DNA from 3 places in the Eubacterium sp. An3 genome. Region 1 is predicted to be linked to each of the others. Evidence: riboswitches for the same ligand, from Rfam matches in the RefSeq annotation. Region 1 holds a riboswitch; each other region holds the start of a gene.
What was found. A riboswitch is a leader RNA that binds a small molecule or an ion and turns the genes downstream of it on or off. The one in region 1 is predicted to bind thiamine pyrophosphate.

Region 1 (4,207 bases):
GCTGTCCGATGTTATCAAGGCGGTGCAGAAAGTTGTGGATGGAGAAAATGTGGTACTTGACAGCTACATTACTGTTGCGGATGTGAAGCGCGCGAAAATGTATCTGAAGAACTTCGGCGAGTTCTACAAGAACCAGGTACAGTATGCCAGCACGATCATTTTAAGCCGTACTCAGGATGTGAAGGAAGACAAGCTAGAGAAGACCATTGAATTGATCCGTACACTCAATGATCGTTCCCCGATTGTCACAACTCCGTGGGAGGATATCACCGGGGCACAGATTCTTGAAGTCATGGAAGGAAAGAATGATTTTGCTGAAGACCTTCTTCGCGAGGCGGAGATCTGCCCGGAATGTGGTCATCATCACCATGAAGGCGAACACTGCCACGACCACGAGCATCACCATGATCATGACCACGATCATGAAGGCCATGACCATGAAGAACACCTCCACGATGACGAGCACTGCCATCACGAAGAGCACCATCACGACCATGATCATGAGCATCATCATGATCACTGCGGCTGCGAGGGACACGATCACCATCATCATGGTCATGAGGGCCATCACCACGCCGATGAAGTGTTCACAAGCTGGGGAAAAGAGACGCCGAAGAAATTTACGGAAGAGCAGGTTCGGGGTATTCTTGAGAAGCTGGCTGATGAAGACAGCAGAGAGTACGGTATTATCCTGAGAGCCAAGGGTATTGTGCCGGATGAAAACGGTAAATGGCTGCATTTTGATCTGGTTCCTGGCGAGGAAGAGGTACGGTACGGTGCTGCGGAATATACGGGAAGGATCTGTGTCATTGGTTCTGAGCTGAAAGAAGATAAGCTTGCGGAGCTGTTTGGATTATAGAATCTGACGGAGGATAGTTATGCCGGGAAAGAAAGAAATGGAGATTCCTGTTTATGTGTTTATGGGTTTTCTGGAGAGTGGAAAGACCTCATTTATTCAGGACACACTGGAAGAAGATTATTTTAATAACGGAGAGAGGACGCTTCTGTTTGCCTGTGAAGAAGGCATGGAGGAGTATGACGAGGAGCTGTTGAAGAAGACCAACACTACCCTTGTGTATGTTGAGGAGGAAGAGGATTTTAATAAAGATTTCCTCATCAGCAAAGTGCTGCAGTATTATCCGGATCGGGTGATCATTGAGTATAACGGTATGTGGTCTGTTGAGCGGATGATGACGGAGATGGACGATACGCCGCTGCTGGTGTTCCAGACCATCGTGACGGTCAACGGAGAGACTTTTGATCTGTATATGAACAATATGCGCTCCCTGGCGGTGGAAATGTACAAAATTGCAGAGATGGTCATTATCAACCGCTGCACGGCAGAGATGCCGCGGGCGACCTGGCGAAGAAGCATCAAGGCGGTGAACCGCCGGGCACAGGTTCTGTTTGAATCGGTGGATGATGACGATATGGGTGAAGAGGATGATACGCTGCCTTTTGATATTGAAGGTGATGAGATTCATCTTGAGGATGAGGATTACGGTATCTGGTTTGTGGACGCCATGGAGCGGCCGGAGGTTTATGACGGAAAGACCATGGTCATGAAGACAAGAGTTTTCAAGTCCATCCGTCTGCCAAAGGGTTGCTTTGTGCCGGGGCGTCATGCCATGACCTGCTGTGCTGACGATATCCAGTTTATCGGATATCTCTGCCACACGAATCATGCCAAGTCATCTACCATAAAGTCGTTAAAGAATAAGATGTGGGTGAATCTGACAGCGGAAGTCCGCATTGAATATAATAAGGAATACGGCGAAGAAGGACCGGTGCTCTACGCCAAGAGAGTGGAGGCGGCGGAGCCGCCGGTGGACGAACTGGTTTACTTCTAAAAGAGATAGAAAATCAACGAAAATATACTTGTTTTTTGTTGGGAAATGTACTATACTTACCCCAATTGGATAATATAAATCAGGGGAGTTCATGAGATGAGCTGAGAGTAAGGTGACACCTTAGACCCTTTTAACCTGTTGGATAATGCCAGCGTAGGAAGTATTTATGATGTTTTTTGCGTCCGCATTATGCGGGCGTTTTTTTAGTTCAAAGGAGGAAGATAAGATGAACGCGAGTGTTGCAATTCAGGTTTTACCAAATGTACAGGACGAAAATGAAGTTATCCGTATTGTCGATGAGGTGATCGACTACATTAAGTCTACAGGGCTCAGTTACTATGTGGGACCGTGTGAGACTTCTATTGAGGGTGATTATGATCAGCTCATGGAAATTGTGAAAAACTGTCAGATCGTGGCTGCCAAGGCTGGCTGCAAGGCCATGAACACCTATGTAAAGATTTCTTATAAGCCGGAAGGAGACGTGCTGACCATTGACAAAAAGGTTACAAAACATCACCAGTAAGCTTCCGGCGGCAGCGGCTCTGGCACTCATCGTGCTGCTCTGGTTCATTTTGAGCGAGACCGGCATTGTGCCTGGCTATATGCTCCCGTCGCCGGTGGACGTGGTGAAAGCGCTGATCGGAGATTTTCCAATTATCATGGAGCATGCGCGTACTACGCTGCAGGAAGCGTTTTACGGCCTCTCCATCGGAATCATTCTGGCGTTTATTACCGCTACGCTGATGGATCATTTTCTGATTCTTAACAGGGCATTTTATCCAATTATGATTATTACTCAGACCATCCCGACCATTGCCATTGCTCCGGTGCTGGTTTTGTGGATGGGCTTTGGGATGGCGCCGAAGATTACTCTGGTGGTCATCACTACATTTTTTCCGATCACGGTGGGACTCCTGGACGGATATAAAAGTGTTGACAGGGATTCCATTGATCTGATGCGGGCCATGGGAGCGACAAAGCTCCAGATTTTCTGGCATGTGAAGATTCCGGCGGCCATGCCGCAGTTTTTTGCGGGACTCAAGATTTCCGCCTCCTACGCAGTGGTAGGCGCGGTTATTTCAGAATGGCTGGGTGGTTTTGTGGGACTCGGCGTTTATATGACCAGAGTAAAACAGGCATATGCTTTTGACAAAATGTTTGCCGTCATCATTTTCATTGTGGTCATCAGCCTGCTGCTGATGGCGGTGGTAAATGTGATACGGCGAGTATCCATGCCGTGGATGGCGGTGGAAGAAAGAGGAGAGAAAGATGAAAAAGAATAATTGGAAAAAAGCAGTATCCGTTATGTTGGGGGCGGCAATGCTCCTGGGACTTACCGCCTGCGGTTCCGCGGGCAATGAAGCGTCTTCCACAGGAGAGGACAAAGAACTGACAAAAATTACTTTTTGCCTGGACTGGACGCCAAATACCAATCACACCGGTCTGTATGCGGCTCAGGCACTGGGCTATTATGAGGATGCGGGTCTGGAAGTGGAGATCGTGCAGCCGCCGGAAAATGGAGCGGCAACCATGTGCGCTTCCGGACAGGCGCAGTTTGCCATTGAGGCACAGGATACCATGGCGGCAGCTCTGGATTCCGATGAGCCGCTGGGTATTACGGCCGTAGCTGCAGTGCTGCAGCATAATACTTCAGGAATCATTTCCAGAGCAGGCGAAGGCATTGACCGTCCAAAGGGACTGGAAGGAAAGACTTATTCCACCTGGGAATCTCCGATTGAACTGGCAACTCTGGAGACTGTTGTAAAAGAAGACGGCGGTGATTTCAGCAAAGTGACGCTGATTCCAAATGATATCACCGATGAGCCGGCGGCGCTGGAAGCAAAACAGACTGACGCCATCTGGATTTTCTACGGATGGGGAGGCATTAACGCCGAGCTGCGGGGAATGGATTTTGATTACTGGAACTTCCGGGATATCAATTCCGTATTTGACTATTATACGCCGGTCATCATTGCCAACGATGATTTTCTGAAAGAATCCCCGGATGTGGCAAAGGCATTTCTTTCGGCAACAGCCAAAGGTTATGAGTACGCTGTGGAAAATCCTCAGGAAGCGGCTGATCTGCTCATGGAGGGGGACAACACAGGTTCCCTGTCCGGTTCTCAGGATCTGGTTTATGCCAGTCAGGAATGGATTTCAGAGCAGTATGTGTCCGATGCGGCATCCTGGGGCGTTATCGATCCGGCAAGATGGGACGCCTTCTATACATGGCTCTATGAAAATAAGCTGACCGATAATGATCTGACCGGAATTGGTTATTCCAATGATTATCTGCCGCAGTAAATGCCGCGGTTTATGAATTGGCGCGGTTATGCTGTCCGCCCCTTGGCGGACGG
Region 2 (4,207 bases), on a different contig from region 1:
GAGCGGCGAAGCCCACACCTCGCATGCCGCCCATCAAAGCCCGCTCCTGGGCGTTAAACCGGTACGGAAAGATTCGTTTGTGGCCGGCTAAGTGGAGGGTTTCGTATTTGTCAGAGTTGTATGTTTCCTGAAAAACAGTGACGTAGTCTGCCCCGCACTGATGTAGATGGGCGTACTCGTCGGAGTTCATCGGATAAACTTCCAGACCGACCACCCGGAAATATTTCCGGGCGATTTCACAGGCCCGGCCGATATATTCCACAGTGGAACGTTTCCGGCTTTCACCGGTCAGAATGAGGATTTCCTGCAGACCAGTTTTGGCGATGGCGGCAAACTCCTTCTCGATTTCCTCTTCGTTGAGCTGGGCCCGTTTGATGTGATTGTGGCAGTTAAACCCGCAGTAAATGCAGTAATTTTCGCAATAATTGGCGATGTAGGCCGGAGTGAACATGCAGACAGAATTGCCGAAATGTTTCCGGGTCTCCGCCTGGGCCGCCTGGGCGATGTCTTCCAGCAAAGGCAGCGCCGCCGGGGACAGCAGCGCCTTGAAATCCTCCAGGGAACGGTTGTCGTGGGAGAGGGCGCGGCGCACGTCGTTTTCGGTGTAAATGTCATAATTGTAGGCGTTCATGGCGGAAATCACCTGATCCATCACATCGGAACCGATGTCTTCCATATCCGGCAGATAGGTCATGTGATCGATGCGGTTTTCTTTCTGATGTTCGCGGATTTCGTCGCTTAAAATACTTTCGTTGATATGAGTTTCTGTGTTCATTCTTATCCTCCTCGCTGTTAATCTCTCAGATAGCCGGTGAGGGGGGAGGAAGCGCTGGCTCCTTTGGCCCGTACATTTCCCATACCGGCAAGGTAAGCGGCTCTGCCGGCCTCCACGGCTTTTTTCATGGCACCGGCCATCTGTTTCACATCACCGGCGGTGGCGATGGCAGTGTTTGCCATGACCGCCGCGGCACCCATTTCCATGGCCTCGCAGGCCTGGGACGGACGGCCGATACCTGCGTCCACGATAATCGGCAGATCAATTTCATCAATGAGGATCTGGATGAATTCCTTTGTGCACAGCCCTTTGTTGGAACCGATTGGCGCGCCCAGCGGCATGATGCAGGCGGCACCGGCCTCGGTCATATCCCTGGCCATATTTAAGTCCGGGTACATATAAGGCATGACGATGAAACCCTCTTTTGCGAGAATTTCCGTTGCCTTAACTGTCTCGTAATTATCCGGCAGGAGATATTTGGTATCCCGCATGATCTCGATTTTGATGAAATCACTGCCGCAGACCTCTCTGGCAAGCCGGGCGATGCGGACGGCCTCATCGGCATTTCTGGCGCCGGAGGTGTTTGGAAGAAGAGTGACATCTTCCGGAATGTAGTCAAGAATGTTGGCGAGGCCGCCCTCGTTGGCCCGGCGCAGAGCCATGGTCACAATCTGCGCCCCAGCCTCCTCCACAGCCGCTTTGATGAGCTCCAGGGAATATTTGCCGGAGCCCAGAATAAATCTGGATGTAAATTCGTGGTTCCCTAATTTCCATGTATCCTTTGTCATTGTTTCGTCCTTTCTTTTAGTGTTTTTTATGGTTTTCCGGCGGAGTGGAGATGGTGTCATGATCCCTGTCCCCGGGTTCCTGCCTGTTTCAGGATCAGTTCCACCACCAGGTTTGCCTGGTGGGCCGCACAGAGCGCCACCCGGGGTGCCATCAGACTGTGGCCCTCGGAGACTTCCGCCGTTTCATCTCCGCAAAGATAGAAATGCGAGGAGATTTTTCTTGTGCGGATTGAGTTGCTGTCTCCGTAGCCCGCCATACCGCTGGCGGCGATGAGATATTTTTCCGGGAAATGCTCCAGCACCGCTTCAGCCAGCATTGCCTTATTCTCCGGCACGTCAAAGGCCTCGCAAATATAGGTGTCATCCCGGAACAACTCCGGCACATTTTCCCTTGTGACCCGGACACAATCCTTCCGGATGGTCAGGTAAGGATTGATGGCCAGAAGGATGTCCGTCAGAGCCTCGGTCTTTGCCATGCCTATCTGATGAATAAAATATTGCTGCCGGTTCAGGTTTGTGATATCCACCCGGTCAAAGTCAATGAGATGCAGATGCCCCACGCCGATGCGGGCAAGGAAGATGGCAATATTGGAGCCAAGGCCGCCCAGTCCCGCCATGGCAACCCACGCCTTTGAAAGATGGCGCTGCACCGCCCCGGTATGGCGGCAGACCAGAGCCTGATGAAGCTCTTCCCGGGTGGGAATCGGCGCCGGACTGCCCGGATGCCGCCCTGAAATCGTCATTTCTCGTTCATATTTGTCAAAATACTCAGCCATTTGCTATCATCCTCCTCCCACAAAACTTACGACTTCAATCTGGTCGCCGTCTGCGATCACGGTATCCGCGTATTCCCGTTTTGGCACGATGTTCCCGTTCTTTTCCACGGCAATACGGTTTGTTCGGTAGCCGTGGCGGGAAATGTAGTCCTGAATGGTCAGGTTTTCTTCCCAGACTTCTTCCTGTCCGTTGACCCGTATCATAAAGAATCCTCCTTTCTGAGGTAGTGCGATTGGATCCGAAGGGGTTGGTTCAAACAAAAAATCAGTAGAATAACGTATGCACCTGCGCCGTAGCTTTCTTTAGGAATTGTAGTAAAAATCCTATAAAAAAAGGTTCACGAAAGAATACACCCGCGGTGGTGCACCCCTTCATGAACCAGAAATTGTCTCCGTTCAATCACATGTTCTACCTTATGTTATTGTGTAAATATCCTGATAATAAGCAAAAATCGGGAGGTGGCATCTGCCATCTCCCGCAATTGTCATCTTATTCCTACGTTGGCATTATCCAAATCAGGTTTCCGGGTCGAAATTCACAACTTCCTCTCAGCCTGTTTACAAGCTCCCCGTATTTATTTACGTTTTCTAATATAAAAGTATTTTAAAGAAATGTCAAGAAAAAAATGTGCGTTTCATCAAAAGACTGCCTTTTGTCAGGAGAAAGAGAGGATTGTAGCGTGGGTCTTGTATTTTCCCCCAAAACACGATATGATAGGCGCAAACACTGCGATTTTTGGGCGGCCGGAAGGTCCGGTGCGGCGAAAAGAGAGCAGTGTGATCACGATACATTTATTTCAGGGAGGATACTATGATTCAGGCAGTTGTTTTTGACATGGACGGCGTCATTTTTGACTCCGAGACTCTGTTAACACAGTGCTGGGTGGATGTCACAAAGAAAGACGGGATTCCGGATGTGGAACATACCAATTACCTTTGTCTGGGCGTCAATGATGCGGAGACCAAAGAGATATTTCTTGATGTGTACGGACAGGATTTCCCGTACGATGCTTATGAAAAAGAAGTGATTCGCCTGTTCCGTGAGCGGGCCAGCGGCGGCAAGCTTCCGAAGAAAGCAGGCGTGGAGGAGCTTCTGTCGTTCCTGAAGGAGCAGGGGATTAAGATTGCCCTCGCCACCTCTTCCAGGGAGGCCATCGTCCATGACGAGATCAGGGAGGCAGGGCTGCTGCCGTATTTTGATGTGATGGTCTGCGGCGATACCATCACAAAAAGCAAGCCGGACCCGGAGATCTATCTGAAAGCCTGCGGGCGTCTGGGCGTGGAGCCGGAAAACGCTTACGCCGTGGAAGATTCCTTTAACGGCGTCCGTTCTGCCACGAGGGCCGGGCTTTCCTGCATCATGGTGCCGGATATCAAACAGCCGGATGAGGAGATGCGTGAGCTTGCCTGCTGTATTCTGCCGTCTTTGATCGAAGTAAAAGAATATCTGCGGGAGCGGCTGAGAGAAGGGCAGGTATAACAGAAGCCGGTCTGTCGAATAAAGATGAATAGTTAAGAAATAGCCGGGAAACCCTAAAGCTTAACTGCAAAGTTCATTTATAAAAAAGAGTGAATGTCTATATGCATTCAAAGAAGCAGAGAACTCCTTTGGGAGTCAATTTTCTTTGATGCACGGAAACATTCACTCTTTTTATTATGCTCTTGATTATGTCTTTTTATTGCCCATTATTTTGTAATGAGGGCTGCCTGTCAGTCTTCATTTATCTGCCAGGCTTAATACATCCGGTAGGATTAGATACACCCGGCAGGATTAGTCCTCCACCGGAATCTTTGAATTAAAGGCGTCCAGTGCCAGCGCAGCCACGATGCCGACCACAATGCAGATGATATTTGTGACGGCGGAGCCG
Region 3 (4,207 bases), on a different contig from region 1:
AATAGTCAAGGACTCCCAGACGCCGCAAAGCCGCTTCCACATGGGGTCTCCCGCTGGAGGTGGCGATCACCATGGGAATATTTTCTGCCCTCAGCCTGTCCAGATATTCTCTCACTCCCGGCTTCAGAGGAGCCTCGTTATAATAAAAATCTTCCACGATTTTTAATGTGGCGGCTGCGATTTCTTCTTCCGTCTCGCTAAGCCCATAATTTTCTTTTATGTAGGCCGCTCCTTCCTCCACGGACATCCGTTCCAGTTTCTGCGGGAGATTATTCTCCGCCTCCACGCCAAGACTCTTCAGATAGCGGACGCTGACGTCTTCCCAGATAGGCATGGAATCAAGCAGAGTACCATCCACATCAAATATTGCTCCTGTCATTTAACATCTTCTCCGTCTGTTCCTTCAACTCTTTTGCCGCCGCCTCGATATCCGGTTTTGCAAATATAGCGCTGATCACCGCTATGCCGCAGATACCGCTGCCGGACAATTCCATCACATTTCCTGTGCTGATTCCGCCGATGGCAATGACCGGAATCTTCACCGCCTCACAGATGGCCTTCAATGTCTCGTGACTGACCTCCACGGCATCATCTTTGGAACCGGTCGGAAATACCGCGCCCACGCCCAGATAGTCCGCGCCTTTTTGCTCCGCCAGAAGTGCCTGTTCCACCGTCTGGGCAGACACGCCGATAATCTTGTCAGGACCGAGTTTTTCCCTCACTGCTCCCGCTTCCATATCGCTCTGCCCCACATGAACGCCGTCGGCATCCATAGCCAGAGCAATGTCCACATTATCATTGATCACAAAAGGAACCTGATATTTCTTGCAAAGTTCTTTAATTTCTTTGGCTTCTTCCAGAAAATGCGCCTCATCCAGATTCTTCTCCCGAAGCTGAATAAATGTAGCCCCTCCTTTTATTGCTGCTTCCACATCCTGATACAGCGTGCGGCCTCCCAGCCAGCTTCTGTCGGTAACCGCATATAAAAGCAGGTCTTTTTTATCGAATCTCATAGCTGTCCTCCCTATCTGATTTCAAAACGGGCGCCTTTATCCAGGGTGTCTCCGTTCATATTGTAGATGGCATCGATAATCCGGTTACGGTAAGTGGAATTTCCATCCCCTTCCTGCATCCGGCTCCATCCGATCTCCCCGGCCAGTCCCATGGCGCAGACGGCAGCTGCAGCTGCTTCTGTCTGGTTATCCGGATTCGCTACCAGAAATGCGGTCATCATGCCGGAAAGCTGGCATCCGGTTCCGGTGATTCTGCCCATTTCCGGGCGGCCGTTTCGAATCACATAGCAGACTTCGCCATCGCTGACCAGATCGATGGCGCCGGTGATCGCCACGATACATTCCGCCTTTTTCGCAAATTCTTTAACAAATGCCACCGCTTCTTCAAGATTATCTTCCGTCACGGCATCCGCCACATCGGCGTCCACTCCTTTTGTAGTTCCGCTGCCATGGGCCAGCGTCTTGATTTCTGAAATATTTCCCCGAATGGCGCTAAGTTCCAGCTCCTTCATCAGTTCCACCGCAGTATCAGTACGAAGCGCGCTGGCTCCGGCGCCCACCGGGTCCAGCAGAACCACATGATCAAGAGCATTGGCCCGTTTTCCGGCAGCAAACATTCCCTGAATACTTCTTTCATTCAGGGTACCGATATTGATGTTCAGACCGCCGCAGATGGAAGTGATATCCACCACATCCCTCGGTTCATCAGACATGATCGGGCTGCCTCCGCATGCCAGCAGTACATTCGCCACATCATTGACCGTCACATAATTGGTAATATTGTGAACCAGCGGAACGGTCTTTCTCACATTGTCAAAACATTTTCCAAGCATTACATTTCCTCCTGTTCTCTGATATGCCTGATTGCCCTCCGGGACGCCAAAAGGCGGATATGCCAAACTGACATATCCGCCGAAATTCTTCGTGCCTGTATATCCCTACGTTGGCATTATCCAAATCAGGTAAAGGGTCGAGACGATTCAGTCTCCTCTCAGCCTGCTTGATACGCAAGCTCCCCGTTTTTATTATTACAAACATTTTTATTATACTACTTTTTACCGGTTTTGCAACTGTTTTTCAGACAATTCTTATTTCTCAGCCTTTTCCGGTCTCTTTTTATCCGGCACTAAAAACATAAAAATCAATGAACTGATCAGCAGCATATATGGATAAATCAGATTAGGCATCACATCAAAAGCCGATAATTCACTGCCCAGCTCCGCCGATGCAGACAGAGCGATGAGCATCTGGGCTCCGTAAGGAATCACTCCCTGAAAGATGCAGGAAAATGTATCAAGAATTGACGCCGTATTCTGCGGACTGATTCCATAATCTTCCGCCATATCCTTTGCTATGGGATTGGCCATAACGATAGCTACCGTATTATTGGCAGTTGCGATATCAAGCGCCCCCACAAGCAGACCGATCCCCAGCTTTCCGCCGTTCCGGCTCCGGAAAACTCTTTTTATAAAATGCAGCAGCGCATCAAATCCCCCGTATTCTCCAATCAGGCCTCCGATAGCTGACACCAGAATAGTCACCATGATCGTCTCATACATACCGGCCGCTCCTGAACCCATGTTGGTCAGCAGATCCACACCGGAAACATTGCCCGTCACCAGCATGATGAAAGCTCCCGATACAATTCCAATGAGCAGAACCACAAAGACGTTGATGCCGATGATTCCTCCCACCAGAACAAGCAGATAAGGAATCACTTGAATCAGATTATAATCCTGTACAATCCGCCCTTCCGGCACATTTCCGGAAGTCATAAGAAAAATCACCACCATGGCCGCCAGCGCTGCCGGCAGCGCAATCTTGAAGTTAGCCCGGAACTTATCTCTCATGGCACAGCCCTGCCCGTTACAGGCCGCAATGGTCGTATCAGAAATGAAGGACAGGTTATCTCCGAACATAGCTCCACCTACCACAGCACCTACACAGGCAGCCGCTCCGAATCCGGACGCTTCCGATACAGCCACGGCAATCGGCGTAAGCAGGGTGATGGTTCCCACCGAGGTTCCCATAGCCAGCGATACAAAAGCACTGACCACAAACAACACAACTACCGCATACTGCGCCGGAATCAGTGACAGAAGGCAATAGGCCACACTCTCCGCGCTGCTTCTTCCCACAACGCCCACAAAAACGCCGGCAGCCAGGAAAATAAGAATCATTGTCACGATATTTTTATCACCCACACCCTTTGCCATAATTGCCAGCTTTTTATCAAAATTAAGCTTCGGATTCTGTATACAGGCCACCAGCAATGCCGCCAGAAACGAAACCACAATAGGAACATTATAAAATCCCATCGGTATCTTCATCACATACTCAAACAAAATCCCCAGGCCCAGATACAGCACCAGAAATACCCCGATAGGCAGCAGTGCTTTCCAGTTTTCTTTCTTCATAATAATACTTTCCTCTCTTGCAAATAAATTTAAAAGTAGCACGGCATTTTTCGAAAAAAACAAAGTTTTCCGTCGAAATACTTTATTTAAGAAAGAATCCTGCAGAGCAGGATTCTCCGCCTGCGGCGTCCGAAAAGGCACCGGGATTATTATACCATAAATGCACAGAGATTTATCACTGAAATGGGGATTTGCCGATTTGAATCTATAGGTTTTGAAATTATCCGTAAATCTTTATGCATGCAGATTCACAAGCCCTACTTCACCGTCACCTCTTTCGGCGCCTCAATTTCATTGGCAATGGTGTGTTCTGTCAACTCTGACAACATCCGGATCTTTTTATTCAGCATCGGCCGCATACAGTTTGGCACGTGTTCCTGGTGGGCCCGGTGGATAGCCACGCATTCTTTACAGTTGCCGTGGTAACGACAGGCTTTTTTACAGGGGCAATGATCTTTGTCTTTGTATTCTTCCCGAAATGCCGAGGCAAATTCTTCCTGGATGCGAAGACCTTCTTTCCTGTTGCCTTTGTGAAACTCTTTCATGGCTGCTTTTTCGATTTCATTTCCATCGATGATCATATTTCTACTCCTTTTCTTTGATTCGTGGTTGCTTATTATAAGTCAGGTGCAATGGTAACAACTGTTCCATGCAATATAATAATAACTCCCTGACATCTTGTAAAATAGCGTTTTTACACCTATAATATAGAAAAAAAGAGCCAAAAACTATTTTAAAGGAGGAATCTTATGTCACAAACCACCGGCGGTCAGCGCC

Region 2: it holds a riboswitch for thiamine pyrophosphate, as region 1 does, so the genes downstream of both, thiS (sulfur carrier protein ThiS) here and B5F87_RS05700 (thiamine-binding protein) in region 1, are expected to answer to the same signal.
Region 3: it holds a riboswitch for thiamine pyrophosphate, as region 1 does, so the genes downstream of both, thiM (hydroxyethylthiazole kinase) here and B5F87_RS05700 (thiamine-binding protein) in region 1, are expected to answer to the same signal.

What each region holds. Positions count from the first base shown of each region.
Region 1 covers NZ_NFIR01000004.1:32,894-37,100, reverse strand. Annotated here, with positions in the region: gene B5F87_RS05710 (CobW family GTP-binding protein) at 1-859, shown strand, start outside; gene B5F87_RS05705 (GTP-binding protein) at 879-1,850, shown strand; TPP riboswitch at 1,922-2,028, shown strand; gene B5F87_RS05700 (thiamine-binding protein) at 2,077-2,373, shown strand; gene B5F87_RS05695 (ABC transporter permease) at 2,342-3,133, shown strand; gene B5F87_RS05690 (ABC transporter substrate-binding protein) at 3,120-4,154, shown strand.
Region 2 covers NZ_NFIR01000006.1:102,828-107,034, reverse strand. Annotated here, with positions in the region: gene thiH (2-iminoacetate synthase ThiH) at 1-694, opposite strand, end outside; gene B5F87_RS08055 (thiazole synthase) at 793-1,563, opposite strand; gene thiF (sulfur carrier protein ThiS adenylyltransferase ThiF) at 1,620-2,339, opposite strand; gene thiS (sulfur carrier protein ThiS) at 2,346-2,543, opposite strand; TPP riboswitch at 2,816-2,921, opposite strand; gene B5F87_RS08040 (HAD family phosphatase) at 3,151-3,819, shown strand; gene B5F87_RS08035 (DUF368 domain-containing protein) at 4,111-4,207, opposite strand, start outside.
Region 3 covers NZ_NFIR01000014.1:54,736-58,942, forward strand. Annotated here, with positions in the region: gene B5F87_RS12050 (HAD family phosphatase) at 1-379, opposite strand, end outside; gene thiE (thiamine phosphate synthase) at 360-1,013, opposite strand; gene thiM (hydroxyethylthiazole kinase) at 1,025-1,846, opposite strand; TPP riboswitch at 1,932-2,042, opposite strand; gene B5F87_RS12065 (Na+/H+ antiporter NhaC family protein) at 2,102-3,430, opposite strand; gene B5F87_RS12070 (LPS biosynthesis protein) at 3,688-4,011, opposite strand; gene B5F87_RS12075 (AraC family transcriptional regulator) at 4,180-4,207, shown strand, end outside.